4 regions of the Nonomuraea sp. NPDC049649 genome follow, and region 4 is predicted to be linked to each of the others. Evidence: riboswitches for the same ligand, from Rfam matches in the RefSeq annotation. Region 4 holds a riboswitch; each other region holds the start of a gene.

Region 1 (7,643 bases), on a different contig from region 4:
GCGACCAAGGGTGTCCTAGCCATCTGGATCCGCGCGTCGGCCCGAGGTCTCGCCCTTCATCGACTTTGGTCGCTGTTCGCGCGACCTCGGAAGCGCATAACCTCGGGGAACGTGACCTTGGTAAGTGAGCCGCGCCTCGGCAAGCTGACGGCGCCGGCCGCGATGTGGTGAAGGCGTGGCCTTGGTGAGTGAGCCGTGCCTCGGCCAGGTGGTGGGTGGCGTCGACCGCGATGTGCTGGGGGCGTGGCCTTGATAAGTGAGAAGAGCCTCGGCCCGGTGGTGGGTGGTGCTGACCGCGAGCCGCTGGGGGACGTGACCTTGGTGAGTGAGCCGCGTCAGGAGTACCGGTGGGTGCTCCCGTCCGTGCTGCTCGGCGACGGCCGCGCGGGCGGGCCGGTGCGGCGCTCCACCCGCGACTGGATCGTCGACATCGTCATCTTCCTGCTGGCCTGCGGGATCACCCTGGCAACCGCGCTGGAGATCCACGGGCCGACCCCGCTGGTGGCCGCGGAGCAGGTGGTCGGCGTGCTGTCCTGCCTGGCGGTGTGGCTGCGGCGCCGCTGGCCGGTCGGCCTGGCGGTGGTCACCACGGTGGCGTCGGGATACTTCGAGATGGTGGGCGGGGCGGCGCTGGTGGCGCTGTTCACGGTGGCGGTGCACCGGCCGTTCAAGATCTCCGGCACGATCGCCCTCACCGGGCTGATCGTGGTCGTGCCGTTCTACTTCCTCCGCTCGGACGTGGATCTCGGCGGGCCGACCTACGCGCTTCTCTCCCTCGCGGTCGTGCTGTCGACCCTCGCCTGGGGCATCGTCATCCGGGCCCGGCGTCAGCTCATCTGGTCGCTCAGGCAGCGTGCCGAGACCGCCGCCGAGGAGGCCAAACGGCTGGAGCGGGAGCGGATCGCCAGGGAGATGCACGACGTGCTCGCCCATCGGCTGTCCATGCTCAGCCTGCATGCCGGTGCCCTGGAGTTCCGGCCGGACGCGCCTGCCGACGAGATCGCCAGAGCGGCGGGGGCGATCAGGAGCAGCGCTCACCTGGCGTTGCAGGACCTGCGGGAGGTGATCGGCGTTCTGCGCCATCCCGACGCGCCCGGTGACGTGCCCGACCGGCCCCAGCCGACGCTGGCCGACCTGCCCGCTCTGGTGGCCGAGTGCGAGCAGGCGGGCATGGATGTACGGCTGAGCATGGAGGTCGGCGAGGCGCCGGAGAAACCGGGCCGCAACCTCTACCGCATCGTCCAGGAGGCTCTCACCAACGCCCGCAAGCACGCGGGCGGCGCTCCCGTCAGCGTCACCGTGACCGGCGGGCCCGGCGAGGGGCTGGAGGCCGAGGTGCGCAACGGGCTTCCCGCCGGTTCCCGCCTCCACGGCGTCCAGATCCCGGGCGCGGGTGCCGGGCTCATCGGGTTGACGGAGCGCGCCGAGTTGGCGGGCGGGAGGCTGGAGCACGGTCCGACCCCGCAGGGTGAGTACGTGGTCCGCGCCTGGTTGCCGTGGCCGGAGGAGACGGGTGAGAGGTGACTGGCTGCACGGGCGAGCGAGACGGCTGCCCGGTGTGGGTCGGCGGGCACTCGATTGTGTGCACGGGTGGCGGAGACGGTGAGCACGGACGGGCTGCCGTGGTCGGTGGAGACGGGCGAGAGTTGACGGGAGTACGGATGACGACGGAGGAGGGGCGGCCGGTCCGGGTGCTGATCGTCGATGATGACGCGCTCGTGCGGGCGGGGCTGTCGATGATCCTGGGCGGCGCCGGCGACATCGAGATCGTCGGTGAGGCGGCCGACGGTGCCGAGGTGCCGCCGATGGTGGCCGAGCACCGGCCCGACGTGGTGCTGATGGACATCCGGATGCCCGGCGTCGACGGGCTGACCGCGACCGAGGCGCTGCGGGCCACCAAGTCGCCGCCGGAGGTCGTGGTGCTGACCACCTTCCACGCCGACGCGCAGGTGCTGCGGGCGTTGCGCGCGGGCGCGGCCGGGTTCCTGCTCAAGGACATCCCGCCGGTCGAGCTGGTCGGCGCCATCAGGAAGGTGGCGGCGGGGGAGCCGATCCTGTCGCCCGCCGTGACCCGGCAGCTCATCACCCACGTCTCCAGCGGCGGCGCCGACGACCGTTCCTCGCGGGCCCGCGCGCTGATCGACCGGCTCAGCGAGCGTGAGCGGGAGGTGGCGCTGGCCGTCGGGCGGGGCAGGTCGAACGCGGAGATCGGCCGGGAGCTGTACATGAGCGTGCCCACGGTCAAGGCGCACGTCTCGCGCATCCTCACCAAACTGGAGCTGAACAACCGGGTCCAGGTGGCCCTGCTCGTCTACGACGCCCGGCTCTGAACAATGCTGGGATTCCAGCTTTTCGGGCAGACTCCTTACGTGTGCTCGACTCGTACGAGAGAGACTTCGCGCAGGTACCGGCCACGTGAGCAGGGGCGGAGCGGCCGGTCCGGCGCGGGAACGCGGAGGCCCGGCGCGCCTCCCTGAGAGGGGTTTTCGCAGGTCGGCGCCGCAATCATGCTCGGACCAAGCGCTTGCGCGGAATCGGGTGCCGGTTACGGACAGGTACCTGACAGCCGTACCCTTGTCTGAAAGAGCATGTCATGAAGGGACAGTGGGATGAGCGCAGCGGGTGAAGGCCTGTCTCGCCCGCTTCCCGAGCAGGTGCGGCTGAACGTCGTCGACCTGGCGGCTCAGGTCCTCGGCTCGATGCACGCTGCCGCCATCCCGCCTCCGCTGCGCGGCATAGCGAAATTCGATCCCCGCAAGCGCGCCCGCCTGGGCAGCGCGCCCATCGCCGCCCAGCTGGAGAACGACAAGGACTTCCGCGAGGCCGTCGCCGAGCACGTGTCCGCCGGATGGCCGGAGCTCGTGTCGTCGCTGGCCGAGGGTCACGTGCCGCCCGCCGCCGACCCGGTGCTCGTCGCCGCGGCCGCCTATCTGACCCGCCCGCCGGGGTGGGAGGAGATGATCGAGGCCGCCCGCGCCGAGCTGGAGCGGAGCGCCGCCGCGGCCGAGGGCTCGGAGCGCGAGGAAGTGGTCTCCCGGCTGCGCGAGCAGCTCGCCGCGCAGAAGACGGCGGCTAAGTCGGAGGCCGACCGGCTGCGCGAGCAGCTCAAGTCCGCCCGGAGCGAGATCTCCGACCTGCGCCGCAAGCTCCACGACGCGCGCGAGCGGGCCAAGGCGGCCGTGCAGCGGGCGGAGGCGATGGAGCGGGCCGCCGAGGAGGCCCAGGCCGCGGCCGCGGCGGCCGGGAACGCCGGCGAGACCGAGCTGCGCCGGCTGCGCGAGCGCCTGGCCGCCACGGAGAAGCAGCTCGAAACCTCGCGCCGGGCCGCCCGTGAGGGCCGCAGCATAGAAGACTCCCGCATCCGGGTGCTGCTCGACGCGCTGCAGGACGCCTCCGCAGGGCTGCGCAGGGAGCTGGCGCTGCCCACCACCATCTCCCGGCCCGCCGACTCGGTGGCGGCCGTCGCCGGGGAGTCGCCGAGCGTACGGGGGGTGCCGGCCCGCGCGCTGGCCGACGACGACCCGCAGCTGCTCGACCAGCTCCTCGCCCTGCCGCAGATCCACCTGATCATCGACGGCTACAACGTGACCAAGACCGGCTACGGCACCCTCACCCTGGCCGACCAGCGCAACCGCCTGATGACCGGGCTCGGCGGGCTGGTCGCGCAGACCAGGGTCGAGGTGACGGTGGTCTTCGACGGCGCCGAGCTGAACGCGCCGGTGCAGGTGGTCGCGCCGCGCGGGGTCCGGGTGCTGTTCAGCGCGCCCGGGGAGATCGCCGACGACCTGATCCGCCAGCTGGTCCGGGCCGAGCCGCCGGGCCGGGCCGTGGCGGTGGTCTCCACCGACCGCGAGGTGGCCGAATCGGTCCGCAGGATGGGCGCCAGACCCGTTCCGTCATCTTTGCTGCTGCGCAGGCTAGGCCGCGCCTAGATTACAAATCAGCGTTTAGGTGAGACCTCACCTGTTACTTCTGTACTATTTCGCCCCAGAATCTAATCCCCTCGGGAGGCGGGCTGTGAGGTTGGGCCGGGCGTCGTTGGCCGCAGGTCTTGCGATCGGGCTGAGCATCGTCCCGGCGGGAGGAGTGGCCGCCGATCCGCAGCCCACGGTCGCCCAGGCCAAGGCCAAGCTCGAAAAGCTCAACGACCGGGCCGACAAGGTCGTCGACCGCTACAACACGGCCACGGAGAACTACAAGACCGCCAAGAAGCGCTACGACAAGCTGAACACCAACTACCGGCGCAAGGTGGCCACCGTCGCGGAGCTGCGCAACCAGGTCGTCACGATGGCGGTCGACGGCTACAAGATGGGCAGCGACCTGACCTCGCTGCCGGCCCTGCTCACCAGCGAACGCCCGGACGACCTGCTCTACAAGATGGCGCTGACCGGGCAGCTGAGTGCCGAGCGCGCCGGCCTGCTGGCGGCCTTCGACCGGGAGAACCGCGGGCTCAAGGCCGAGCGCGACAAGGCCCAGAAGGCGCTGGGCGAGGCCGACCGCGAGCGCGACAAGATCAAGAAGGAGCGCTCCGAGATCGAGAAGCTGATCGCCCAGCAGAAGAAGCTTCTCGACCGCCTGGGCGCCTACCGCCCCGGCAACCCGCACAGCACCGGCATCAAGTACACCGGCTCCGCCTCCGGGAACGCCGTGAGCGTGCTGAACTTCGCCTTCGCGCAGATCGGCAAGCCCTACCAGTTCGGCGGCACCGGCCCCGGCGGCTGGGACTGCTCGGGCCTGACGCAGGCCGCCTGGCGCGCCGCGGGCGTGTCCCTGCCGCGCACGACGTGGCAGCAGTGGGCCTGGGGCGCGAACCGGAGGGTGTCGCTGGACGCGCTCCAGCCCGGTGACCTGATCTTCAGCGAGGGGCTGGGGCACGTGAGCATCTACGCCGGCGAGGGCCGGATCGTGCACGCCCCGCAGACCGGTGACGTGGTGAAACTCGTCTCACTTTCCTCGTACGGGCGCCGTCTCGTCGGCGCCGTACGCCCCTGAACAGCTGAAACTCCTGTGACTTGTGTGACACATGGGACCTGACTGGCTGTCAGGGCACAAGTGTGAGTATGGTCACATTAGGGTAACGAGGCCCCAGTTCCAGCTGGGGCTGCCGGGTTTACAACCCTCTTGTCAGATCATTACCTGTTGACCCTCCCTTTGCCAGTTCATGCCTTCCGGCGTAATTTCTGGCCCGCGGCGGACATCCCATGCCCGTCGCGATCACATCCGCGGTCACCGCCGTACCCGTAGACACCTCTGATCCGGGGCGGTGACCTGCCGAATCCATGCAGCCAGGAGGCATGGAGCCGGGGAACCACCAGATCCCGCCATTTCAGGGCGGGATCTAGGGGTGAGTCGGCGCATCGCGCGCCGTAGGGCGACTTCCAGGCCCGAATCCGTCAGCTAACCCGGTAGGCGTTCGTGGAAGAGTCAAGGAGCAATCCTGTCAACCTCGTCGCAGAACCCCCGTCTGTCCCGCCTTGCCCTGCGTGGCGCAGCGCTCACCGTTGCCGTGACGGCCGGAGGCCTGGGCCTCCACGTCCCGGCGGCGCAGGCCGAGACGGTGAACGGCCCCTCCGAATCCGCACCGGCGGAAGCGGAGACGACGGTGAAGACCGTCGAGGCCGCCACGTCCAAGAAGCAGACCAAGGCGGCACGGCAGAAGATGAAGGCCCTCAAGGCCGTCGCGGTGGCCAAGAAACAGATCGGTGACCCGTACCGGTACGGGGCCACCGGGCCGCACGCCTTCGACTGCTCAGGCCTCGTCCAGTTCGCCTGGAAGAAGGCCGGAGTGAAGATCCCGCGCGTGACGTACAGCCAGTTCGCACGCATCAAGAAGAAGGTCTCCTACAAGAACCTGCAGCCAGGCGACCTGATGTTCTTCCGCGGGCTCGGCCATGTGGGCATGTACGTCGGCAAGGGCAAGATGATCCACTCGCCGAGCACGGGCAAGACCGTGCGCGTCGAGAAGGTGAGCGGATGGCGCAAGGCGTCATTCGCCGGCGCGGTCCGTCCCGGCCTGTGACCGGCCGCGAAGGCCCCGTCCCTTCCCGGGGGCGGGGCCTTCGCGCTGCTATACGAGGTGGACGTCCCGCTGGTAGCGGTGGCTGCGCACGGTCCGCCCGACCCGGACCTCGTCGCGCTCGTACAGGCGGCGGCACCGGGCGAGATCGCCGGACGTGACCGCCTCGGCGATCTCGTCGACGAGCGCCGCCCGGGGATCCCCGGCGTCCACGGGAGTGTCGATCATCCCCCAGACGTCCCAGGGCAGCAGCTCGACCTTGTTCAGCGCGGCCAGGTCGCGGACCACGTTGCCCGCCACGAACCACGCGCCGCGCATCTCTCCCAGGCCGAACCGCTCCGGGTCCTCCAGGCCGCTCCGGCAGCGCAGCCACGCCTCGCCGCCGGTCAGGAACGCGCCCTCCGGCAGGTCGTACGGATCGAAGCCGATCTTGAACAGCTCCGTCTGTCTCTCGTCGAGCTGCGCGTCCGTACGCTTCCAGCGATGTGCGTCGGCGTCCCAGCGCTCCACGATCCAGTGGTCGACCCAGCCCTCGCCGAAATAGCCGGCGAAGCCCGCCCGCGCCCGCGCCGGGATTCCCGCCCGGCGCAGCAGCGCGACCGTGAGCACGCTGAAATGCCGGCAGTTGCCGATCATGCGCAGCGCCGGGGGCCGGGGCTCGGCCAGGCCGCGTGGGTCGAGGCGGCGGATCCGGGCGGCCATCTCGGCCGCCGAGCGGTTCTCCACCTCCTCGCGGCGGGCGTCGACGTCCTGGACGCCGTACTGGTCCGCCAGGAACTCGTGAACGATCAAGCCCTGACTGATCGCGCAGAGCCCGGCGGCGTCGCCGGGGAGGCCGGTCTCCGCTTCGAGCCTGGTCATCGGGCCCGGCGTGGTGAAGAAGGCCAGTTCGTCCGTGTTCATGTCGTCCCCTCGGGTGGTCCTCGTCCCTGTCGTTGTAGGGGCTCTCACCGTGTGAGGGTCAACCGGGCGCGGGGCGGCTAGCATCGGGCAGCGGCTGGGGTGAGAGGACGAGAAGTGGACGACGGCGAGGACAGGAACGGCACCGCGGACGAGCGGACGTCCGAAGAGGAGGCGCGGCCGGGCCATGACCGTGAGCCGTCGGCGGGGGAGTCCGGGCGGGAGGTGTCGGAGGGAAGCTCCCGGGAGGTGCGGTGGGCCGGGGTGGCCGCGGCCGTGCTCGGGGGTGTGATCGTCGCCGTGGTGGGGCTGACGACGCCGTGGGAGGCGCTGGCGGGGACGCCTGTGGCGGCGGCGGGTCCCGAGGGGGACTTCACCGCTGAGCAGATCGCCCGCTCTCAGGCGTTCGACGCGGCCACCAGCGTGCCGAGCTATCTGTCGCTCGGGCTGACGCTCGTGTTCGCCGGGCTGCTGGTCGCCACCCCGCTGGGCGCCAAGGTTCTCGGGGTGCTGCGCGGGCCGTGGTGGGTGCGGGTGCTGCTGGGGGTGCTCCTGCTCACAGTGATCGAGGAGGCGCTGCGCTGGCCGCTCGGCGTCTGGTTCGAGACGGTGCTGCGCGACTACGGCCTGTCCACGCAGGACTGGGTGTCGTGGACGGGCGACCGGCTCAAGCGCATCGGCATCAGCACGGCGCTGCTGGGCGGCATGATCCTGGCGGTGGTGGCGC
Region 2 (7,643 bases), 110 kb from region 4:
CTTCGCTGTGTCCTGTGGCGTGGTACGGCTGCCTGCACCGCCCAGTTCAACCGGGGGAATGTGGAAAATTACGGGTTGACGGCTCAGACGTGCCAGAGGGCGGCGAGCCGGCGGGTGGCCAGCCGCGAGGGGACGGCGCGCAGCAGCGCGTCGCGGAGCCACGCGGTGACGCCGGTCTGCGAGGTCAGCCGCGACTGGCGCGAGGCCGCCAGCATGATCCGGTTGGCGGCGGGCCTGCGCTCGGCGTCATACCGCAGCAGCCTTCGCGCGACGTCCGCCGGTCCGGCGCCGGTCAGGTGGCGGGTCACCGCGGCGGCGTCCTCGAAGGCCTGGCTGGCGCCCTGGCCGAGGTCGGGCGGCATGGCGTGCGCGGCGTCGCCGAGCAGCGCGACCCGGCCCGCCACGAACGAGGGCAGCGGCCGGGCCAGGCGGCCGATCGCGTCCACGTGGACGTCGCCGGGCGGGGTGGCCTCGATCAGCTCCGGGACCAGCGGGTGCCAGTCGGCCATCAGCGACAGCATCTCCCGGCGTCCCTGCTCGGGACTGGGCGGAGCGCCGCGCAGGACGCTGTCGGTGAACCAGTACAGGCGGTCCTCACCCACGGGGAACAGGCCGAACATCGCCCCGGTGCGCCGGTCGAGCAGCTGGCAGGCGAGCAGTTCCGGGCCGACGCCGGCCGGGCGGGGCAGCATGCCGCGCAGGTCCAGCCGCCCGGTCCGGCGCACCCCGGGATGGGCGGGGAAGAGCTGGGCGCGCAGCCTGCTGCCGATGCCGTCGGCCGCGATCACCGCGTCCGCCTCCAGGACGGGACGGCCCCCGCTGACGACGGTCACGCGGCCGGGCCCGACGTCGAGGCGCTCGACCGGGGTGGCGGTCCGCACCAGCCCGGCGGGCAGCGGCGCGCGGATCGCCCGGTGCAGTTCGGCGCGCTCGACGATGGCCACCGACCCGACCTCCTGCTGCGCCCCGGCCGCCTCAGTCACGAGCAGCGGCCGCCCGCGCCGGTCGCGCAGCCCGGCCCTTAAGGCGTGAACGCCCTGTTCACGCACGCCTCCGGCCAGCCCCAGCGCGTCGAGGGCGCGGAGCCCGTTCGGCATGATCACGATCCCGGTGCCCGCCTCCCGGAGCTCGGCGCCCCGCTCCAGGAGCGTCACCTCATGACCCGCCCGATGCAGCCCCACGGCCGCCGCCACCCCGCCGAGCCCGCCGCCGACCACCGCGATCCTCATCAGGACCTCCCATTCACTACGATCGTACTACTACGCTCATTGGTAACATGGCCCCATGCCGCCCTCGAACCCGGCCCGCCGCCGCGCCCTCACCGACGCCGCCATCGACCTGCTGGCGTCCTCCGGCGTGCACGGGCTCACCCACCGCGCGGTCGAGAAGGCGGCGCAGCTCCCGCCGGGCACGGCGTCCAACTACTTCCGCAGCCGGGAAGCCCTCCTGATCGCGGTCGCCGAACGCGTCGCCGAACTGCACCACGCCGACACCGGCCACGCCGTCCAACAGCCCGCCACGCTGGCCGAACTCCTGACCGAATCACTGCTCACGGCGGCCACCACCCTGCGCCGCCGCTACCTCGCGATCTTCGAGCTCCGCCTGGAGGCCTCCCGCCGGCCGGCGCTGGCCGCGGTGCTCGCCCGCCTGGAAGGCGGCGCCCTCCAGATCACCGCCGGCCAGCACGACCAACTCGGCCTCACCACCTCCCGCGACAAGATCGCCGCCCTCATCGCGCTCTACTCCGGCGCCCTGTTCACCCTGGTCACCGAGCCCCCGGAGACCGTCACCAGGGAACTCGTCCAGAACCTGGTCGAGGGCATGCTCCACGGCTGCGCCGATCGGGGCTGAAACCTGGACGCTACGGCCCTACCTCCGGGCTGTCTCCTGAAGAGCGGTGAGCAGTCGGTCGAGGACGGGCTGAGCTGCCGAGGTCTCTCTCACGGCCGCGTGGATCGCTCTGGCCGGCTCGGGGCTGCGTACTCTGCGGACGACGACGTCCGGGTGGCGGCCGGTCAGGCCCAGGCGGGGGAGCAGGCTCACGCCGAGGCCGGCGGCGACGAAGCCCTGCGTCGTCGGGTAGTCGTCGCTCTCCACCACGAAGCCGGGACTGAAGCCCGCCGCGGCGCAGCCGTCGAGGATCGGGGTGAGGCAGGGGCCGGGGCGTTCGCCGCGGATCCAGGGCTCGTCGGCGAGGTCCGACAGGTCGAGGACTCGCTGCGCGGCCAGCCGATGGCCGCGGGGCAGGACGGCGCGGTAGGGGTCGTCGAGGAGGTGGACGAGGCGGACGCCGGGGTGGCGGCTGTGGGGGGTGACGACGAGGGCCAGGTCGGCGCGGTCGTGGGCGACATCCGAGAGCGGGTCATCGGTGATGCGCAGGTCGATGCGTACTCCCGGGTGCCGGGCCCGGAAGACGGCGAGGGCCGGGGCCAGGAGTGGGGCGCCGGCTGAGGCGAAGTAGCAGATGGTCAGCCGTCCGGTGCGGCCGGCGCGGAGATCGGCCAGCTCGGTCTCGGCTTCGGCGAGTTGCCGGCTGATCACGGCGGCGTGGTCGGCGAGCAGGCGACCGGCCGCTGTGGGGCGCACGCCCCGGCCGGCGCGTTCCAGGAGTGGCAGGCCGGCCTCCTTTTCCAGGGCGGCCACCTGCTGGCTGATGGCGGACGGGGTGTAGCCGAGGTTGGCCGCCGCGGCGGTCACCGAGCCGCCGGCGACGACCGCGCGGAGGATCTGCATGCGCCGCACGTCGAGCATGAAGAAAAGCTTAACGCAGAGCCAGAATCTTTCACTTGTCCTACCAAGTGGGATGGGGCAGCCTGAACGGCGCCATGCACCATGACTCGGCCTGGCGTAACCCGGGCTTCCGCACACTGTTCACCGCGACCACCCTGAGCCAGCTGGGCGTCAACATCGGCTACGTCGCCGTCCCGCTCGTGGCCGTGTCCGCCTTGGACGCCGGTCCCGGTGAGGTCGGCGTGCTGGCCACGTTGAGCACCGTCGCCTTTCTCCTCATCGGCCTGCCAGCCGGCGCGTGGGTGGATCGGATGCGCCACCGGCGGGTGCTGATCGGCGCGGACCTGGCGCGGTTCGCGCTGTCCGCCTCCGTGCCGCTGGCCTGGTGGGCGGGCTCGCTCACGCTCGGCCAGCTGTACGTGGTCGCCCTGCTGAACGGATGTGCCACGGTCTTCGCTGACGTCGGCGCCCAGAGCACGCTGCCGCGCCTGGTGGGCCGGGACGGGCTGGTCCAGGCGAACTCGGTCATCGTGAGCCTGATCGCCGCCGGGAACGTGGCAGGGCGCGGCGCGGGTGGCGGGCTCGTCCAGCTGCTCACCGCGCCTGTGGCGCTGGCCTGCGCGGCGGTCGGGCATCTCGCGTCGGCGCTCCGGCTCCTGGCTCTGCCCGCCACTCCGGCCGCGCAGGCGGTGGACGGGACGTCTGTGCGGCTGTCCGCGCAGATCAAGCAGGGGGTCCGTCATGTCTTCGACAGCCGCGAGCTGCGGGCGCTCGCGTTCACCGGGACCCTTATCAATCTCGGGTCCTCGATGGCCAACACCATGCTGCCGGTGCTGTTCGTCCGGGAGCTCGGGCTTCCGGCGGGTGCGCTCGGCCTGTTCTGGGCGGCGGGCGGAGCCGGGCTGCTGCTGGGGGCTCGCTGCGCCGGGCCGGTGTCCCGCCGGATCGGGTACGGGCCGACTCTGGGATGGGCCGGGCTCTGCCTGGCGCCCGCGGGGCTGCTGGTGCCGCTCGCCGGTCACGGCCCCTGGCTGTGGGTGGCCGGGGGCGGCTGGCTGCTGGCGATGTTCAAGACCGGCATGGACAACGTCCTCGGGGTGACCATCAGGCAGCGGATGACGCCGGATGACCTGCTCGGGCGGATGAACGCGACCTTCCGCTTCGTCCTGACGGGCGCGCTCGCGGTCGGCGCCGCCGCGGCGGGGGTGATCGGCGAGGTGGCCGGCGCCCGCGCCGCGCTCTGGACCGGGGGCGTCTTCCTGGCGATCGCCTTCCTCCCGGTCTTTCTGTCGCCCGTACGCGTGCTGCGCGAACCGCCGGTCACGGTGGCCGCGCCCCAGCGGGCGTGAGGCGGGGCTCGCCGGTCTTGCTCACGCCGGTACGCGGGCTGCGGGAGCCTCTAGCGGGTGCGGGCGGTCGCCCAGTCCAGGAGGGCCTGGGCGGTCTGGAAACGGCGGCCGGAGTCCGTCTCGCCGAGGATGACGCCGATCACGCGGTTGCCGTCGCGTTCGCCGGCGAAGGAGAGGGTGTAGCCGGCCGCTCGGGTGAAGCCGGTCTTGACGCCGACGGCGCCGGGGTTGGCGAGGAGGCGGTTGGTGTTCTTCCAGGAGTACGGGCCGTGCTCGGGGGTGGCCTTGAGCGTGTAGAAGCGGGTGGAGGTGATCTCCTTGAGTGCCTCGTTGTCCAGGACCGCCTTGGCGAGGGTGGCCTGGTCGCGGGCGGTGGAGTGGCCGCCGCCCCCGTAGGGCATGCCGTCGGCGTTGACGTACTGGGTGCCGGTCATGCCGAGTTCGGCGGCGGTGGCGTTCATCTTGGCGACGAAGGCGGGGACGCCGGGGCCGTAGGTGCGGGCGAGCGCGTGGGCGGCGTCGGCGCCCGAGGGGAGCATCAGGGCGTGGAGCACGTCCTCGACGGTGAGGGTGTCGCCGGCGCGCAGGTGCGCGACCGCCGCGCCGCCCTGGGCCGCGTATCGGACGTCCTCGTCGCTGATCGTGAGCTTGTCCGTGGGCTTGGCCTGCTTGAGTACGGTGTACGCGGTCATCGCCTTGGTGAGGCTGGCGACCGGCCTGCGCAGGTCGGCCTCCTTGCTCAGGTGCACCTGGCCGGTGTCGGCGTCCACCAGGTACGCGGCCTCGCCGAGGACGGCCGGGGCCTTGACGGCGGGCTTGTGCTGCTGGACGGCGGCCGCGGGCGCGGAGTCGGCGGCCTGGGCGGCGCCGGCGCCGGCGGTCGCGGCGCCCGCGGCGACGGCGAATCCGAGCAGGGCATGGCTGAGCCGGTGAGTGAGACGCATGAAGGAGTTGCTCCTAGCTTCCATGCCGCCTGCCGGGTTAGCTGACGGGTTCGGGCGTGGAAGTGCCCTACGGCGTGCGTGCGCCGATTCACCCCGGTGGAAAGAGAGAGTGGGTCCCCGGCTCCGCGAAGATGGCGGATTAGGCGGCCGCGCGAGAGGGCGCGGTCCGGGCAATGAACGGCAGCGGTCAAACCACCACTGCAAGCTCCAAAACTACCCAAAGGCCACAAATCGGTCAAGGGGCTGTCTCGGATCCGTCACGAAAGGTTCGTGATCGTGCCGTACCGGCACAAGGATCGGCTCCCCGGGGAAGTTCTGCACGTCAGGGGTGCCGCGCCGGTTCTGCCGCGCGGCACGCGCCGTCACCTAGTGAGGACACCGATATGCAACCCCGTCTCGACCTGAGGGCCAGCGCGCTCGGCGCGAAGATCGCCAAACGGATGCACAGCGTGGTCCTGGCCATCCACCAATCCCCGTTGCCCCAGACCACCCAGGACCTGGTGATGCTGCGCGCCAGCCAGATCAACGGATGCGGATTCTGCATCGACTACCACACCAAGGACGCCACGGCCGCGGGGGAGACCCAGGCCCGGCTCCACCTGGTCGCGGCCTGGCGGGAGTCGACCGTGTTCACCGAGGCCGAGCGGGCCGCGCTGGCCCTCACCGAGGAGGGCACCCGGCTCGCCGACGCCCACACCGGCGTGTCCGACGAGACGTGGGAGCAGGCGCGCCGGCACTACGACGAGGACCAGCTGGTGGCGCTCGTCTCCCTGATCGCCATGATCAACGCGAACAACCGGCTCAACGTGATCGTGCGCAACCCTGGAGGCTCCTACGAGCCCGGCGTGTTCTCCGGCCTGGCGAACTAGCCGGCCCCCGCCGCGGACAGGTCCGTCTGTACGGAGTCGAGCGGGATGGGCGTGAACATCGGCGGCTCCTCCTCGGGGGTGAGCGCCGTCGGCCCGTAGATCCAGTCGATGAAGGAGTAGTCGTGGACGTCGCGGGCCCGCAGGATCGCGTTGCGCTGGAGACGGGGGAGTCCGTCCAGGTGCCACAGCTCGCCCCAGTCGCGGGCGGTGAGCAGGACGCGCCGGCAGTGCTCGGGACGGACCGCCTCGTACGCGGCGAGCGCGCCCGGCCAGTCGACCGTGCCGTCCGCGGCGCGGCGGGCGGCGACGTGCCGGGCGAGCACCCAGCCGTCCTCGATGGCCATGATCGCGCCCTGCGCCATGTACTGCAGCGGCGGGTGGGCGGCGTCGCCGAGCAGCGCGATGTTGCCGTGCACCCACGTCATGATGGGGTCGCGGTCGAACATCCGCCACCAGCGGTCGCGCCACATCAGCGGGATGCCCTGCCGGACCTCCTCGCAGGCCGCGGCGAAGGCGCCGTCGAGCTCGTCCGGCGTGCCCCAGTCGGCCTCACCCGCGAGCGCCTTGGGCGACTGGAAGACCGCGACCTGGTTGAGCATCTCGCCGCCGCGCAGCCCGTACTGGACGAAATGGCAGCGCGGGCCGATGTGGACCGAGACCTCGCTGAGGTCGACCTCCCGCCCGACCCGCTCGATCGGGATGGCGGCGCGGTAGGCGACGTAGGAGGAGCTCACCGGCTCGTCGTCGGCGAGCAGGCGGCGCGCGACCGAGTGCAGGCCGTCGGCGGCGATGACGATCCGCGCCTCCTCGGCGCGGCCGCCGGCCAGCAGCACCCGGGCGCCGGACGCGGTGTTCTCGTAGCCGGTGGCGCGGGCGTCGGTGACCAGGTCGACGCCCGCCCGGCGGCAGGCGCGCAGGAAGATGCCGTGCAGGTCGCTGCGGTGGATGACCATGTACGGGAAGCCGTACCTGCGTTCCAGGTCGGCCAGGTCGAGCCGGGTGAGTTCGTCGCCGTCGAGGGCGTCGCGCATCACCATGCTCCTGGGCAGCACGCCGAGGCTCTTGGCCTCGTCGAGCAGGCCGTAGTCGTCCAGGATGCGAGTGCAGTTCGGCGCGATCTGGAGACCGGCGCCGACCTCGCCGAACGCGCCGGCCTGCTCCAGCACGCGGACCCGCAGGCCCTCGCGGGCCAGGGCGAAGGCGGCGCTCAGGCCGCCGATGCCGCCGCCGACGATCAGGACGTCCGGCTTCGCGGAGGTGGTCACATCGCTCTCCTCAGTGGCTTCACGCCGGCAGGGCCGGTACGGGCGAGCTGCCGGTCGTGGTCAGGGCGTGTGGGTGGTGGCTCACAGCCGCGCCGGCAGGGCGGGCGCGGGTGAGCTGTCGGTCGTGGTCAGGGTGTGCGGGTGGTGGCTCACAGCCACGCGGGCAGGGCCGGTGCGGGTGAGCCGTCGGTCGTGGTCAGGGCGTGGGGGCGACCTGCCAGGTACGCGGCGATCTCCGGGAGCGGCCCGGCCACGGCGGCGGCGTCGCCCGTACCGGGGAGCTCCCAGCGGTCGCCGGCGGAGGTGAGGGTGACGGCGGGGCCGGGGAGGGCGGCGCGCCGGGCGGCGATGTCGTCGGCGAGCGCGGTCAGGAACCCGGCCGGCAGGTCGGCGAAGGAGACGCCGGCGGCCAGGTCGACGGCGTGCACCAGGACCTCGCGCGAGCGCATCCACGGGATCTCGGTCGCCGGGACCGTGCGGCCCTGG
Region 3 (7,643 bases), on a different contig from region 4:
ACCTCCGTGTAGCGATCTACGTCCTCGCGCTTGTCCAGGTAGAGAGCGCTGGCGAGCTGTTCGACGTAGATCACGTCGGGCAGCTCGGTGTCCGCGAAGCGCAGGATGGTGAACGCGCCGCCTTCCGCGCTGTGCCCGCCGAAGCTGAACGGCATGACCTGGATCGTGATGCTCGGCTGGCGCATGAGGTCGATCAGGTGCTCGATCTGGGCCCGCATCACCTCGGCGCCGCCGATGGGCCGGCGCAGCGCGGCCTCGTCGATCACCGCCCAGAAGACGGGACTGTCGGGCCTGTCGAACATCCGCTGGCGCTCCAGCCGCAGGTCGACCCGGCGGGAGATCTCCTCGGGCGAGAGCCCGGCCGATCCGGCCGTGACGACCGCGCGCGCGTACTCCTTGGTCTGCAGCAGCCCCGGGACGAACTGGACCTCGTACGTCCTGATCCGGGTGGCGGCCTCCTCGAGGCCGACGTACGCCTGGAACCAGGTGGGGAGGATGTCGTTGAAGCGGTGCCACCAGCCGGGCTCGTTCGCGCTGGCCACCAGGTCGAGCACGGCCTCGCGCGCCTCGTCGTCGGTGACCCCGTACAGCGTCAGCAGATCCGCGACGTCCCGCTCCTTGAAGCCGACCCGGCCGAGCTCCATGCGGCTGATCTTGGACTCGGAGCCCCTGATGAGGTGCCCCGCCTCCTCGCGGCTGACGCCCTTGCTCTCCCTCAGTCTGCGGAGTTGGGAGCCCAGAAGGATGCGCAGCGCCGTAGGGCCGGAACCCGGTTGGTTCTGCGTCACTCTGCCTCCTATCAAGCGTCCGCCCCACACAGTGACACCACATCGCCTGGTATGACAAGGTCTCAGCCCGGTGTCCGATTTGGAACTCCGCGCGACCACCCCCCATGCTGGTGCACATTGCACCTGCACGTGCATTCGGGTCTTGCAGCGGCCCCCGCTCGTGACCCATGATGGCTTAGTGCATTCTGGGCAAAACTTGCACTAGGGCGATGGCAACTGGGAGGTTACGGCGGGATGGTGGAGGACCCTCTGGCCGTGGCCGACTGTCTTCAGATCAAGCGTGAGATGGGCTTCGACCAGTTGCTCACTTCGGCCAAGCCGTACACCACCGCGTGTCCCCTCCCCTTTCAGGCCGACTCGGTCAAGACGGCCAGGGACGTCACCCGTTCGACGCTCGACCGCTGGGGTCTGTCAGAGCTGGGCGACGACGCGGCCCTGGTGGTCTCCGAGCTGGTGACGAACGCCGTCAGATACGGCGTGTACGCGCACGGCGCGCACGAGATCACCCTGCTGCTGATGCGGGTGGACCCCCACGTGCTGCTGGCCGTCACCGACCCCAGCGACGACGTGCCGCGGCGCAAGGAGCCCGACTTCATCTCCGAGAACGGCCGCGGGCTCTACATCGTGGAGACCTACAGCCAGTGCTGGGGCTGGGACCCGCTGGCGCGCGGCGGCAAGGCCGTCTGGGCGCTCTTCCACGCCGGCGCCTGACGGGGTCAGGAGCCGCGGCGGTCCAGGAAGAACGACGCGGCCAGGCAGAGCAGCGCCATCACGCAGAGGAACGCCACCAGCCCTCGCCCGTCCACGACGAACGCGGTCACCACGAACACCACGGCCGCGCCCGCGGCGAGCGAAGAGGTCTTCACAGGGGCATTGTGCCGTATGGCCCGGAACGGGCGGGTAGGCCGCCACGTCAGTGCATCGAGATGTGGACGTGGTCGTAGTGGTTCTCGGTGATGCTGCCGCGGTCGGACATGCCGCGCCAGCCCGAGCCGTGGTTGATGCGCTGCTTCCAGATCACGTACTTCACGCCCAGCTTGGCGCGGTTCTTGATGGCCCAGTCGGCGATGCGGTCGCCGAGCGCCGAGTTGGCCGGCGTCGGCATGGTGCCGCCGACGCTCATCATGAAGTCACAGGCCCGGCCCAGCGGGTGCTCGCCGCTCGATCCGGACCGGAAGCAGCCCACGGTGTACGGCAGGGCGAAGTTCTTGGCGATCTCGGTCTTCATCAGCCGGGTGCGCGGCGTGATGTTGTCGGGGCCTGACGGGAGCTGCGGCGCCCAGGTGCCGTCGGAGCGGCGGCCGGTGGCGAACGGCACCAGGTCCTCCAGTTTCTTCTGGATGTCCTTGATGACGCCCTCGGCCTCCTTGCGCTGACCGGCCACCTCGGCGGCGTCGGCCGCGATCTCCTCGGCCAGCGCCGCGGCCTCGTCGGCCGCCCTCTTGCGCTCGTCGCGGGCCTTGGCCACCTTGGCGACCTGGGCCTGCTGCTCGGCGGTGAGCTGCTCCAGCAGGGCGACGCTGCGCCCGTCGGGCAGCGTCATCATGCTGGGAAGCCGCATGCCTCCGCCGTTCTGGTACTGGAGCTGGGCCAGCTCGGCCACCCGGTCCTCGGCGGCGGCGAGCGTCTTCTCGGCCGTGGCCAGCCGCTCCTCGGCCGCCTCGGCCTTCTTGCGGGCCTCGGCCAGCTCGACGCGCTTGAGGTTGTAGCGCTCGATCAGCTTGTCGACTTTCGTGTTGAGCTGCTTCAGCTCTTTGCGGAGCTGCGCCTCGGTGGGCTTGGGCTCCGCGGCGGCGGGCGCCGCCGTCACGAACGTCGTCAGGAATGGGGTGAACATCACCGCCGCAGCGGTGATCCAACCCATGGCACGGTGCGCGGGGGACGCTGCCGCCACGTAATAAGGTCCTCTCCCTCTGCCTGCCGGGTTAGCTGACGGGTTCGGGCACGGGAGCGCTCCCTACCACCGAAGTGGATTCACCCCAGGTGCGGTGGGTCCCCGGCTCCCGGGCCACTCGCCCGGGATTAGGCATGTCCGCACGGCGGATTAAGGCCGTGCTGGAAAGGGATAGTAGTGGTAGATCACGAGTAATGCCACCTAAATGGAAATCTTTTAGTGATCTACCTGTGATCGAATCATGCGCGCGGCCTCCTCCGGCAGCACGTCGTTGACGAACGCGCCCATGGCCGACTCCGAGCCCGCCAGATACTTCAGCTTGCCCGGCGCCCGCCGGATGCTGAACAGCTCCAGGTGCAGGTAGGCCAGCTCGCGGTCCTGCCGGACCGGCGCCTGGTGCCAGGCCGAGATGTACGGCATGGGCACCCCGAACAGGCCGTCCAGGGCGCGCAGCACCGAGGTGTAGAGCGGGGCGAACGCGGCACGCTCGGCCCCGGTCAGCGCGGCCAGGTCGGGCACCTGCCGGTGCGGGTAGAGGTGCACCTCGAACGGCCAGCGCGCGGCCGCCGGCACGAACGCCGTCCACAGCTCGTTGGCCGCCACCACCCGCTCCCCGGCCTCCCGCTCGGCGGCCAGCACGTCCGCGAACAGGTTGCGCCCCGGCTTACGCCCGGCGTACCGCCGCGCCGCGCCGAGCTGCAGCTTGGTGCGGGGCGTCACGTACGGGTACGCGTAGATCTGCCCGTGGGGGTGGAAGAGCGTGATGCCGATCTCCTCGCCCCGGTTCTCGAAGCAGAAGACCTGCTCGACGCCCTCCAGCGCGGACAGCTCGGCCGTACGGTCGGCCCAGGCCTCCATGACCAGCTCCACCTGGTCGTCGGAGAGCTGGGAGAACGACGAGTCGTGTGCCGAGGTGAAGCAGACCACCTCGCACCGCCCCACACCGGGGCGGACCTCGCTCAGGCCGCCGACATCCTCATAAGTCCCGAAATTTCCGGAGAAGGAGGGGAAGCGGTTCTCGAACACCACCACGTCGTAGTCGTACGCCGGAATCTCCGACGCCCGCGTGTCCGTCGACGGGCAGAGCGGGCACTCGTCGGGCGGCGGCAGGAACGTCCGGGTCTGCCGGTGACCGGCGATCGCGATCCACTCCTCCGTCAGCGGGTCGTAGCGCAGCTCCGACGCCGGCGGCCGGGGGTCGAGCGGCCGCTTGTCGACCGCGCCGCGGTCGGCGCCGTCGTCGCGGTCGAAGTAGATGATGTCCCGGCCGTCGGCCAGCTGGGTGATGGTTCGCTTCACGCCGCCCCCTCCGTGATGATCAATTCTCCGGCCCTGTCGGCCAGCTCCCTGCGCGCCTCCTCCGGCAGCCCCGCGTCGCTGATCACCACGTCGGCCTCCGACAGCTCGGCGATGGTGCTGATGCCGACGGTGTTCCACTTGGTGTGGTCGGCCGGCACCACGAGCCGGCTCGCGGCGGCGATCAGCTCCCGGTCGGTCTCGGACTCCAGCAGGTTCGGTGTGGTGAATCCGGCGCGCACGCTCATGCCGTGCACGCCGAGGAAGAGCGTGTCGACGTGCAGGCGGCGGATCGCGGCCACCGCGACCGGGCCGACGAGCGCGTCGGAGGGCGTGCGCACGCCGCCCGTGAGCACGACCGTGCGGTCGGCGCGGGGGTTGCGGTGGAAGACCTCGGCGACCGGGATCGAGTTGGTGATCACGGTGAGCTCGGGCACGCCGATGAGGTGGTGCGCCAGCTGCCACGTGGTGGTGCCGGCCGACAGGGCGACCGCGGTGCCGGGGCGCACGAGCTGGGCCGCGCGGCGCGCGATCACCTCCTTCTCCTGCTGCTGCCTGGCCGACTTGGCGGTGAAGCCGGGCTCCTCGGTGGAGCCGGGGCCGATCGCGGTGGCGCCGCCGTGCACCTTCTCCAGCAGCCCCCGGTCGGCGAGCACCTCGAGGTCGCGGCGGATGGTCATGTCGGAGACGCCGAGCTCGCGTACGAGGTCGGCCACCCGGACAGCACCCTGGCTGCGCACGCGTTCGAGGATCGCCTGCTGACGCTGCTGTGCGAGCACTCCCCCACCCCTTCCAACAGATTCCACCAAATTATGACATGAAAATGTTGAGGATTGTGAGGTTGTTCCGGAGGTCCGATGGGGATTGACGTTCCGTCCGACCCCGTACACCGACCTTCGAGAGGATGAGCGGATGGCCAAGCGCGCCCGCAAAGCGAAAGCACGCAAGAAGAAGAAGGCCAACCACGGCAAGCGCCCCAACGCCAACTGACGGAACGCGCCGCCCGCGGCGCGGGCGGCGCGTCCTCACTCACACCGGCAGGCCGTCCAGGGCCTCGTCGATGCGCTCCTGCGGCAGCGCGAAGTCCTCCATCTCGCCCGACAGGTAACGCTCGTACGCCGACAGGTCGAAGTGGCCGTGCCCGCAGAGCGCCGTCAGGATCACCTTCTCCTCACCGCTCTCCTTGCAGCGCAGCGCCTCCGCGATGGTCTCGGCCAGCGCGTGCGTCGGCTCCGGCGCGGGCAGGATGCCCTCGGTCCTGGCGAAACGGACCCCCGCCTCGAAGCACTCCGTCTGCGAGCGGGTGACCGCCTCGAACATGCCCAGCTCGTACATGTGCGACAGCAGCGGCGACATGCCGTGATATCGCAGCCCGCCCGCGTGGATCGGGTCCGGCACGAAGTCGTGGCCGAGCGTGTGCATCTTCATCAGCGGGGTGAGTCCCGCCGTGTCGCCGAAGTCGTAGGCGTAGCGGCCGCGGGTGAACGACGGGCACGCCTCCGGCTCGACCGCCCGGATGACCGGGTCGATCTTCCCCGCCAGCTTCTCGCGCAGGAACGGGAAGACCAGGCCGCCGAAGTTCGAGCCGCCGCCGGTGCAGCCGACGATCACGTCCGGCATCTCCTCCAGCTGCGCCAGCGCCTCCTCGCCGATCACCGTCTGGTGCAGCAGGACGTGGTTGAGCACCGACCCGAGCGCGTAGCGGGTGTCGTCGGCCGACGCGGCGGCCTCGACCGCCTCGCTGATCGCGATACCCAGGCTGCCCGGCGAATCCGGGTTTCCGGCCAGCACCTTGCTGCCGGCCTGCGTCACGGGTGACGGGCTCGCGTGCACGGTCGCCCCGTACACCCGCATCAGCCCCGAACGGTACGGCTTCTGGTCGTACGAGGCGCGCACCATCCAGATCTCGCACTCCAGGCCGAACTGGGCGCAGGCGAAGGCCAGCGAGCTGCCCCACTGACCGGCGCCCGTCTCGGTGGTGAGCCTGCGGACGCCCTCCTTGGCGTTGTAGTACGCCTGAGGGACGGCCGTGTTCGGCTTGTGCGAACCGGCCGGGGAGACGCCCTCGTACTTGTAGTAGATGCGGGCCGGCGTGCCCAGCGACTTCTCCAGCCTGCGGGCCCGCATCAGCGGGGTCGGCCGCCACAGCCGGTAGACGTCGAGCACCTCCTGTGGGATGGGCACGAACCGCTCCTGGCTGACCTCCTGACCGATGAGCTCCATCGGGAACAGCGGCGCCAGGTCATCGGGACCGATCGGCTCCCGCGTCGCCGGGTGGAGCGGCGGAGGCGGCGGCGCGGGCAGATCGGGAACGATGTTGTACCAGTTGCTCGGGATCATCGTTCCAGTGTGCTCTCGCCGCCGGTCACGAATCCAGTCTTGTCAGCCGGCGCGCTCGGCCGCCACCAGGCGGCGCACCTCCGGCACGACCTCCTCGGCGAACCTGGTCAGCTGCTCCCGCTGGTCGCCCTCCGGCCACAGGATGAACGTGTCCATCCCGTAGCCCACCGCCAGGTCGGTCAGCTCGTCCACCCACTGGTCCGCCGGGCCCTTGAGGAAGCCCTCGCTCGCGCCGCCGGTGATCGTGCCGTTGACGTTGTAGAGCCGGCGCACGTCCCGCGGCTTCCTGCCCGCCTCCTCGGCGGCCTCGTCGATGCGCGCGTGCAGCTCCGGCAGCCGCTCCGGCGGCGCCCACGTCGAGGACGGCAACCACCCGTCGGCCGCCCTGCCGGTGAGCGCCAGCGCCCGCGGCCCGCCGACGCCGAGCCAGATCTCCATCGGGTGCGCGGGCTCCGGGCCCGCCTGGGCGCCCTTGAGCCGGTAGTGCTCGCCGTCGAACCGCAGGTTGCGCTCGCCGCTCCAGATCGCCCTGACGACCGCCACGGCCTCCTCCAGCGCGCCGATCGCCTCGCCCGGGGTGCGCCGCGCTCCCCCGTACGCCTCGATCGCGTCCCAGAACGCGCCCGCGCCCAGCCCCAGCTCCACCCGGCCGCCGCTGAGCAGGTCGAGGCTGGCCGCCGCCTTGGCGAGCACGGCGGGCTGCCGCATCGGCAGGCTGGCCACGTCCGGGAAGACCCGCACCTGCTCGGTGGCGGTGACGATCACGCTCAGCAGCGTCCACGTCTCGACGTAGCGGCGCTGGTACGGATGGTCCTGCACGCCGATCAGGTCCAGCCCCAGCCGGTCGGCCAGCCCCGCGTACTCCACCAGCGGATCATCCGCGTACGGCACGAGAAAGTAACCGAACTCCAGGGGACGCCCGTAATCACTCATAGCCGTCATCTACCCGCGTTCCGCCCGCCCTCGACCACCGCGAGCCGATCCGGGTGATCCGCCCGCACCACCACGTCCGCCACCTCCTGCGGGCGCACCTCACGCTCGTACCGCGCGAACGCCGGCAACCGCCACCGCTCCTCCTCGGGCGTACGGCGCTCCAGCGCACCCGCCGACAGCCACACGTGCACGGCCAGCTCGACAGGCAGCCCCCGGCCCAGCAGCAGCGGGCCGTCGAGCAGCAGCACCCCGCCAGGCGGCAGCGTCCGGTACGGCAGCCGGAAGGACCGGTCGGCGGCGCTGTCCCACAGCGCCGGCAGCACCCTGCCCGACCCTCCCGGCTCCAGCGGCTCCAGCACCTCGCGCAGCAGCGCTTTCGTGTCGAGCCACTC
Region 4 (7,643 bases):
GGGCGTGGGCGAGCACGATCGGGTCGTTGTCCACGTACACGATCCTGGAGTCCCGCGCGACCCGCTGGGCGACCTGGTGGACGTTGTCCTGGGTGGGCAGGCCCGTGCCGATGTCCAGGAACTGCCGGATGCCCGACTCGGCCAGGTGCCGCACGCTGCGGATGAGGAAGCCCCGGTTGGCCAGGGCCACCTCGCGGATGTCGGAGCCGGTCTGACGGCCGAGCTCGATCACCTGCTCGGCGGCTTCCCGGTCGGCGGGGAAGTTGTCCTTGCCGCCCAGGTAGTAGTCGTACATACGGGCCACACTGGGCACGGTGGGATCAATCTGCCCCGGAAGCTGCGCCATGCCTCGAATCTAGTGCCTTTTTCGCGTTTTGTGGATCTTTCTGAGCGTCCGCCTCAGTCTTGACCAAGAAGGCGCCTGCTTGAACAGGTCCCGCGAGGGTTGTCGATGGGCCGAGGTCGCGGGTCGGCATACTTTGGTCGGATGCGGTGGGCCCGAGGGCGATGGCACCTTGGTGAGCATGGGATTGCTGGGCGTCCTTCTGATGATCCAGGGCTTCGGAGGGTTCGTCGCCCGCCAGTTCTTCGACAGCGACTTCGGGCTGCTCCACCGCTGGCTCGACGGCACGGCGCTGACGGTCGCGCATCTCGTGGCGGGTGCGCTCGGCGTGGTGCTCGTCCTGGTCCGTCTCCAGGAGGACTCGTGACGGCGGTGACCGGCTGGCTCGCGTCCAGAGTCGTCCCGCTCGACGGGCTCGACCCCCGGGCGCCGGTGGGCGACCTGGAGCCGCTGCGGGCGGCCCTCGGCGGCGTCCGGGTGGTGGGGCTGGGGGAGGCGACCCACGGCACGCGGGAGTTCTTCCTGCTCAAGCATCGGCTGCTGCGGTTCCTCGTGGAGGAGATGGGGTTCACCGTGCTGGCGATGGAGGCCAGCGTGTCGGCGGCCGAGGCTCTGGACGTGTATGTCCAGGGCGGGGCTGGGGAGCCGGAGCGGCTGCTGGCCGACCTCGGGTTCTGGACGTGGCGGACGCGGGAGATGCTGGCCGTGGTGGAGTGGATGCGGGCGCACAACCGCACCGCCTCGCGCAGGGTGCGCTTCGCCGGGATCGACCCGCAGTTCCCCGCGGCGTCGCTGCGGTGGCTCCGCGATCACCTGGGGGAGCGTGAACTGCTCGCGCCGCTGTCGGTGCTGGAAGAGACGCGGCTGGGCGTGGGGGAGCCGCTCGACCCGGCGATCGAGACGGCCGCCCGCAGACTTTTGGAGTACGTGACCGCGAACGGGTCGCGCGTCGACCGGTTCGCGGAGCCCGGCCGTGTGGGCGGGGCGACAGCGACTATGGACGCGGAGGCGCATGCGAGGATCGTGCGGCAGTTCGCTGCGCTGGTGACGCGGCCCATGCGTGATGCCGACGGGTCGCGCACGGCGGGGGCGGCTCGCGACCGGTTCATGGCAGAGAACGTCGACCGGTTGCTGGAGCGTCCGGGGGCGAAGGTCGCCGTCTGGGCGCACAACGGTCATGTGACGACCGGGCATTATGCGGGGCGCAGCATCCCGGCGATGGGGCATCACCTGCGTGAGCGTCACGGCTCCGGTTATTACGCGCTCGGCCTGTTGTTCGGGAGCGGTGAGTTCCGTGCCAGGCGGCTCCGGTTCGGCAGGCCCGATGTGCGGAGACCTCCGGTGCGCAACTCGGTGCCCGCCGTCGACAGGGCCGACATGGTGGAATCCCGGCTGGCCGCCGCGTGCCCTCGCGATCATGTGGTGGACCTGCGTGGCGGGCCCCGGCCTGACGCTGTGGACGAGTGGCTGGGCAAGGAGCAGTACGTGCGTGGCTACGGAGCCGTGGTGGGGCGTTTCTCGTACAAGATGTCCTTCACTCCGACCGTGCTCGGCGACGACTTCGACGGGCTCGCCTACGTCGCGCGCGGCACGTGCTCGATCCCGTTCTGACGCAAGCCGGGGCTGGACGTGGTGGGGCTCTCTTCGCGGGAGGAGTTCGGACGGGTCGCGGATCTCTACGAGGGAGAGGGCGTTACGAGAGGGCGCGGGGGCCGGTGGGGCCGAGGCGGTCTACGTAGTGGCCGAGGCCGAGCGCGACCGACTCGACGGGGCGGTCCGCGCGTCGTACCGGGACGCCCAGGGCGGCGCGCAGGCGGCGGGGGAGGCCGCGCAGGAGGGCGCCGCCGCCGGTCAGCACCATGCCGTGGGCGGCGATGTCGCCGGCCAGTTCGGCAGGGCAGTCTTCCAGGGCCGACGCGGCGGCGCGGGCGATGGCCTGGGCGGGGGCCCTCGTGACCTCGTACAGCTGCTGGACGGGGAGCCACGCCACCCGCTGGCGCCGCGAGCCGGGGTCGAGGCCGCGGACGATGACGTGCCGGTCGATCGGTTTCCAGGATGAGCCGGCGCGGAGTTTGGCCGCCTCCGCCTCGGCCGGGCCGACCAGCAGGCCGTGTTCGCGGGCGACCAGGGCGGCGATGGCGGCGTTCACGGCGTCGCCGCCGGTGTGGACGGTCCGGGAGGCGATGACGGCGCCGCAGGCGAGGATGGCGATCCTGGTCACGCGGGGGCCGATGTCGACCACCATGCGCCCGGCGGGCTCGGTGACGGCCAGGCCCGCGCCGAGGGCCACGGCGACGGCGTGGTCGACGAAGTACACGCGCCTGGCGTCCGCGCGGTAGGCGAGGCTCTTGGCGGCCTCGCGCAGGACCGGCGATCCGGCGCCGGGGAGCGCCATCACCAGCCGGGGCCGGGCGAAGGGGTGGCCGTGCACCTTGGTCAGGAAGTGCTTGACCAGCCGTCCGGCGAGCTCGCCGCCCTCGCGCACCGGCCAGCGGGGGACTCCGTCGCCTTGCCGTACGGCTTCCGCGCCGAAGAGGACGCCGCCGCCGGGGGAGCCGAGCACGCCCGGGGGTGGGGAGCCGAAGACGACGTCCTGCTGGGCCACGTACGCGGAGGCGCCGTAGAGGGTGTCCTGGCCGTTGCGGTGGGAGGCGGCGAGGGAGGGGCCGGGGTCGGTGAGGAAGGCGGCCGAGGGTTCGTTGAGCACGATGCCGGCGCCGCGGGCGTAGATCTGCGTGGTGGCGGCGCCGAGGTCGATCGCGAGGTCCCGGCCGAGGAATCCGAGCGGACTCACCCGCCGCCGCTCCGGGGGGAGAAGCTGCATGTCACTTGGTGTTTCCTCGATCAGGTCAAGGCAATACCAAGTCGTCCATGACGGTTTCCGGTTATGCGCTGTCATGGCCGCCGTGCCAAGCTGGCCTCGTACGCACACAGGAGGTCCTCATGGCGGAAACCCCGGAGTCGGAAGTCGGCGAGACTCCCGAGGACGAGATGAAGCGCAAGTTCCGTGAGGCGCTGGAGCGCAAGCGCGGTCAGCAGGCCGGATCCGGCGGGGGTGGCAGGGAAGCCGGCCATTCCAAGATCCACGGAAAGCATGGTCCGGTCGCCGGCAAGCGATCTTTCAGGCGCAAGAGCGGCGGCTGACGCTGGGTGTTCGAGGGGGTACGGCATGCCGTACCCCCTTTTTCTAGGTAGATCTTCGCCCGAATCATGGGGATACCTTTGCGTATGTCCGGTTTGCTCGCTAGATTGGGCCGCATCAACCGGGCAGTGAGCTCGGCTCTTCACCAGGAAGAGGCGACTGCCCGGCGCCGAATCCCGCACCGCGCGGGAACCGGGGACCCATCTCATCTGGGGTGAATCCGGCCCAGGCGGCCGGTAGGGCATCTCCACGTCCGAACCCGTCAGCTAACCCGGTAGGCGAGATGGAGAGGACAGTTTCTTTGATGTATCACCGCAGTTCTTCCCCCCACCGCGGGATCTCATCGACCGCCGGCTGAGCGGCGACATTCTTCCTCATATCTGATCGCGCTCCGCGCGTAGCGTCCGCATGGCCTGAGCCCGGCTACGCCCTCTGACGAGCGCTGTCTTTCCTGTTCCCTCACGAAGGACTTCTGTTTTCCATGTCTGCTCGCTTCAGCATGCGTTCTTTCGCCCTGCTCGCCGCCACCGCCGGCACGCTCGCGCTCGGCTCCGGCGCCACGGTTCTCGCCGACACCGGTGACGACTCCGCCAAGAAGACCGCCAAGGCCACGACCACCCAGAAGGTCCTGCTCAAGGGCAAGACCACGGCCTCGTATTTCTGGGACGACGGCTCCGGCCGCGCCGGCGACACGGGCCTGCCCGCCAGCGGGAAGCCCATGCAGAAGGGCATGGCCGCCAGCCCCAGCTGGCCGCTGCTGACCGAGGGATACGTCATCTACAACGGCAAGAAGGCGCCGTTCTTCGTCGGTGACCGCGGTCCGGGCAACCCCTCCAACCGGGGCATCATGCTCGACTTGGACGCCAAGACCTTCGCCGACCTGACCGGCGGCAAGTTCAACCCGCGCACGCTCATGGTGGACGGCAACGGCGGCAAGGGCCACATCAAGGTCGAGTACGTCATCACCAAGTGGGGTGACGGCCTGGGCCTGAAGAACCACCCGGTCGCCTTCTCCACCGGCGCGTACAAGCGCATGGACCGCAACCCCGCGACCCCGCCCCCGACCGTCCTGGCGGAGGACGAGGCCGAGGAGAAGGCCGAGGAGAAGAAGAAGGCGAAGGACGAGAAGTCCCTCGCCCAGGGCGGGAAGCCCGGCCCGGTGCGGGTCTCTCCGGTGAAGGCCGGCTTCGCCCACACCCAGCCCGTGGCCGAGCGGAAGCCCGCCGAGACCACCGAGGCCGCCGCCACCGGCACCGAGCGGAGCGGCCTGACGGGCGCCGCCGTGGTCGGCGGAGTGGCGCTGCTCGGCGGCGGTCTGGTGCTGGGCCGCGAGCGCATCCGCAGGCTGGTGCGCCGCTGATCTTTGCGGCGGCCCGATCCGAATGACATTCTAGGGCCGTGACCTCGATCGCATCGGCCAACGGCATCGACATCGCGTACGAGAGCTTCGGCTCTCCCGGCGGGCGCCCGCTCCTTCTGATCATGGGGCTGGGCGCCCAGCTCATCCACTGGGACGACCGGCTCTGCGCACAGCTCGCGGAGCAGGGGCACCACGTCGTCAGGTTCGACAACCGCGACGCGGGCCTGTCGACCCATCTCCACGACGCGGGCGCCCCCACTCCCGGCGGGCCCGCGCCCTACCTCCTGAAGGACATGGCCGAGGACACGGCCGGGCTGATGGACGCGCTCGGCTGGCAGGCCGCGCACGTGATGGGCGCCTCGATGGGCGGCATGATCGCCCAGACGCTCGCCATCCAGCACCCCGATCGCGTGCTCACCCTCACCTCGATCATGTCCACCCCCGACCTCGGCGTGGCGCCGCCGACCGAGGCCGCCCGCGAGGCCCTCTTCGCCAAGCCGGTGAGCACCCGGGAGGAAGCCGTCAAGCAGGCGGTGGTGACCTCGTCGGTGATCGGCTCCCCGGGCTACGAGCTCGACCGCGAGCACATCGAGCGGCTGGCAGGGCAGGCGTACGACCGCTGCCACGACCCGGCGGGCGTGGCCCGGCAGCTCGCCGCCATCATGGCCTCGCCCGACCGGACCGAGGCGCTCACCCGGCTCAACGTCCCCGCGCTGGTCGTGCACGGCGCCGACGACCCGCTCATCCCGCTCTCCGGCGGCCAGGCCACCGCGGCGGCGATCCCGGGCGCGGAGCTCAAGGTCTTCCCCGGCATGGGGCACGACCTCCCCGCCCCCGTCTGGCCCGACCTCGTCGAGGCCGTCTCCAAGCTCACCGCCGGCCAGTGACGGCACGTTCCCGCGGGCCAGCCAGAAGGCCCGCGGGAACGTACGGGTGGAAGGGGCGCACCTCGCGAGCTGCCGGGAGGCTCGCTGCCTCACGAGGTGCGCCCCGGCGACGGCACGCGCCCGCCGCGCCCGGGCGCGCGCCGCCGGGTCTTCGGGGCGGAGGGTCAGACCTCCAGCCGCTCCTCGATGCCTTTCAGGTGGTGCCTGGCCAGGGCCAGGTTGGCCCGGCCGCGGTCCAGCGCCAGGTAGAGGAACAGGCCCTTGCCGCCGCGGCCGGATATCGGCCGGATGAGGTGGTACTGGCTGCCGAGCGTGATGAGGACGTCCTCGATGGCGTCGTTGAGCCCCAGCGAGTCCATCGTGCGGAGCTTCGCCTTGACGACCTCGGTGTTGCCCGCCGCGGCGACCTGGAGGTCCAGGTCCTTGGAGCCGCCGAGGGAGCCCAGCGCCATGCCGCTGCCGTGGTCCACGATGGCGGCGCCGATGGACCCGTCGATCGCCATCATCTCCTTGAGAGAGATGTCCATGCTGGCCATGTTCTTCCTCCGTTCGAAAACGATCACTTGTTGCCTGCTGCCACCGCCGCCACCGCGGCGGCGGTCTTGCGCCCCTCCAGCCGGAGCAGCCCGAGGTTGGCGCCGGGCTCAGCCAGGACTGTGAGGACGACGGTGGGCCCGGCGGCGTAGAACGCGGCGTATCCCGCGCTGCCGGAGACGAGCGTCTCCTCCAGATCACCCCGCCCAGCCAAGATCATCATGCGCCGGCTCATCGCCAGCAGCGCCGCCGCCAGCGCGGACACGTGCTCGCTGGTGTCCTCCGCGAGGTCGCACGCGATCGTCAGCCCGTCGATCGTGGAGGCGACGCTCCCCTTGATGTCGGGGGTCCGTTCGCGCAGGAGAACCATCTCCTTGAACACTTCGTGACGCAGTTCCACCGATGGCCTCCTCCTACGTGAGGGGAACCTCACGACAGCTCCTCCAGCGCCTTCCTGAGCCGCAGCAGCAGCTCGATGTCCGTGGGGTCCCCGTTGACGGCCGGGCCGAGCGGGCCGCCGCCGGCGGGGGCGGCCGTCCTGGGCCGGCTGAGGTCCAGGCGCTTGACCCGCTGGGGCAGGGGCGCCGCCTCCTCGGTGACGATCAGCCCCGCCGCCGCCAGCCGGCGCACCGCCAGCAGGACCGCGTACCCGGACCGGCCCATCCGCTTGGCCAGCTCCAGGGGAGTGGCCTCGCCGTCGGCCCGTACCGCCACCTCCCACTGCACGTCGGTGAGGGTCACGCTCTGCCCGGCCAGCCGCGGCGCGAGACGTACCGGAGCGGTGTCCGCGTCGGCCCGCGGCCACGTCTCGGCGAGCCGCGCGCGGCGGCGCGCGCACTCGCGCACCAGGCCGGGCACGTCGAAGTACCACCGCCCGCCGAGCCAGTGCCCCTCGCCGGGCCGGAACTTGGGCCGGGTGCCGGTCGCCGGCAGCAGGAAGAACGCCGCGTCCAGCACCGCGCCGAGCACGCAGTACTGCAGCTCGCCGAGCGTGACCCGGCCCTCCTCCAGCAGCCGGTCGGTGCCGCCGTCGCTCTGCATCCTGCGCAGCGCGGACTCCGGCACCCGGCCCGCCGCCGCGAGCAGCCGCTCCGCGCCGGGCACTCGCGCGCAGGTCATGTACGTGATGCGCCCGTCGTCGAGATAGACGGTTCCGGTACGGCCGATCCTGAGCGCACCGGTGGCCCGTTCCTTGGCGAGCCCGGACAGGAGCGTGTCCAGCGAGGGCATCGGTCACGCCAGCAGCTGCTCGGAGATGGCGCGCAGCCGGTGACGGGCCAGCGCGATGTTCGACCGTTCCGCGTCGAGGCGGACGTAGATCACCAGCGGCCCCTCGAACAGCGTGTCCATCACCCTGATCAGGTGGTGTCCCTGATC

What was found. Region 4 has a riboswitch for cyclic di-AMP ahead of AB0J42_RS01510 (hypothetical protein). Riboswitches for the same ligand answer to the same signal wherever they lie in the genome.
Region 1: another riboswitch for cyclic di-AMP. It lies ahead of AB0J42_RS23660 (C40 family peptidase); the one in region 4 lies ahead of AB0J42_RS01510 (hypothetical protein).
Region 2: another riboswitch for cyclic di-AMP. It lies ahead of AB0J42_RS00940 (D-alanyl-D-alanine carboxypeptidase family protein); the one in region 4 lies ahead of AB0J42_RS01510 (hypothetical protein).
Region 3: another riboswitch for cyclic di-AMP. It lies ahead of AB0J42_RS36620 (hypothetical protein); the one in region 4 lies ahead of AB0J42_RS01510 (hypothetical protein).

Annotation. Positions count from the first base shown of each region.
Region 1 covers NZ_JBFAOH010000020.1:13,390-21,032, reverse strand. The annotation lists gene AB0J42_RS23680 (histidine kinase) at 244-1,524, shown strand; gene AB0J42_RS23675 (response regulator transcription factor) at 1,662-2,330, shown strand; gene AB0J42_RS23670 (NYN domain-containing protein) at 2,610-3,932, shown strand; gene AB0J42_RS23665 (NlpC/P60 family protein) at 4,039-4,992, shown strand; cyclic di-AMP (ydaO/yuaA leader) riboswitch at 5,260-5,427, shown strand; gene AB0J42_RS23660 (C40 family peptidase) at 5,507-6,019, shown strand; gene AB0J42_RS23655 (transglutaminase-like domain-containing protein) at 6,068-6,919, opposite strand; gene AB0J42_RS23650 (M48 family metallopeptidase) at 7,034-7,643, shown strand, end outside.
Region 2 covers NZ_JBFAOH010000001.1:200,069-207,711, reverse strand. The annotation lists gene AB0J42_RS00960 (FAD-dependent monooxygenase) at 84-1,229, opposite strand; gene AB0J42_RS00955 (TetR family transcriptional regulator) at 1,285-1,851, shown strand; gene AB0J42_RS00950 (LysR substrate-binding domain-containing protein) at 1,870-2,751, opposite strand; gene AB0J42_RS00945 (MFS transporter) at 2,787-4,079, shown strand; gene AB0J42_RS00940 (D-alanyl-D-alanine carboxypeptidase family protein) at 4,130-5,023, opposite strand; cyclic di-AMP (ydaO/yuaA leader) riboswitch at 5,035-5,179, opposite strand; gene AB0J42_RS00935 (carboxymuconolactone decarboxylase family protein) at 5,407-5,892, shown strand; gene AB0J42_RS00930 (FAD-dependent monooxygenase) at 5,889-7,157, opposite strand; gene AB0J42_RS00925 (maleylpyruvate isomerase family mycothiol-dependent enzyme) at 7,307-7,643, opposite strand, start outside.
Region 3 covers NZ_JBFAOH010000069.1:1,419-9,061, reverse strand. The annotation lists gene AB0J42_RS36635 (helix-turn-helix transcriptional regulator) at 1-788, opposite strand, end outside; gene AB0J42_RS36630 (ATP-binding protein) at 1,023-1,499, shown strand; gene AB0J42_RS36625 (hypothetical protein) at 1,505-1,654, opposite strand; gene AB0J42_RS36620 (hypothetical protein) at 1,702-2,652, opposite strand; cyclic di-AMP (ydaO/yuaA leader) riboswitch at 2,689-2,827, opposite strand; gene galT (galactose-1-phosphate uridylyltransferase) at 2,899-3,981, opposite strand; gene AB0J42_RS36610 (DeoR/GlpR family DNA-binding transcription regulator) at 3,978-4,757, opposite strand; gene AB0J42_RS36605 (hypothetical protein) at 4,843-4,968, shown strand; gene AB0J42_RS36600 (TrpB-like pyridoxal phosphate-dependent enzyme) at 5,008-6,318, opposite strand; gene AB0J42_RS36595 (LLM class flavin-dependent oxidoreductase) at 6,361-7,251, opposite strand; gene AB0J42_RS36590 (uridine kinase) at 7,257-7,643, opposite strand, start outside.
Region 4 covers NZ_JBFAOH010000001.1:312,091-319,733, reverse strand. The annotation lists gene AB0J42_RS01535 (SAM-dependent methyltransferase) at 1-346, opposite strand, end outside; gene AB0J42_RS01530 (hypothetical protein) at 525-710, shown strand; gene AB0J42_RS01525 (erythromycin esterase family protein) at 707-1,954, shown strand; gene AB0J42_RS01520 (rod shape-determining protein) at 2,037-3,167, opposite strand; gene AB0J42_RS01515 (DUF5302 domain-containing protein) at 3,287-3,487, shown strand; cyclic di-AMP (ydaO/yuaA leader) riboswitch at 3,643-3,781, shown strand; gene AB0J42_RS01510 (hypothetical protein) at 3,985-4,845, shown strand; gene AB0J42_RS01505 (alpha/beta hydrolase) at 4,884-5,732, shown strand; gene AB0J42_RS01500 (hypothetical protein) at 5,897-6,268, opposite strand; gene AB0J42_RS01495 (roadblock/LC7 domain-containing protein) at 6,292-6,666, opposite strand; gene AB0J42_RS01490 (hypothetical protein) at 6,696-7,496, opposite strand; gene AB0J42_RS01485 (roadblock/LC7 domain-containing protein) at 7,500-7,643, opposite strand, start outside.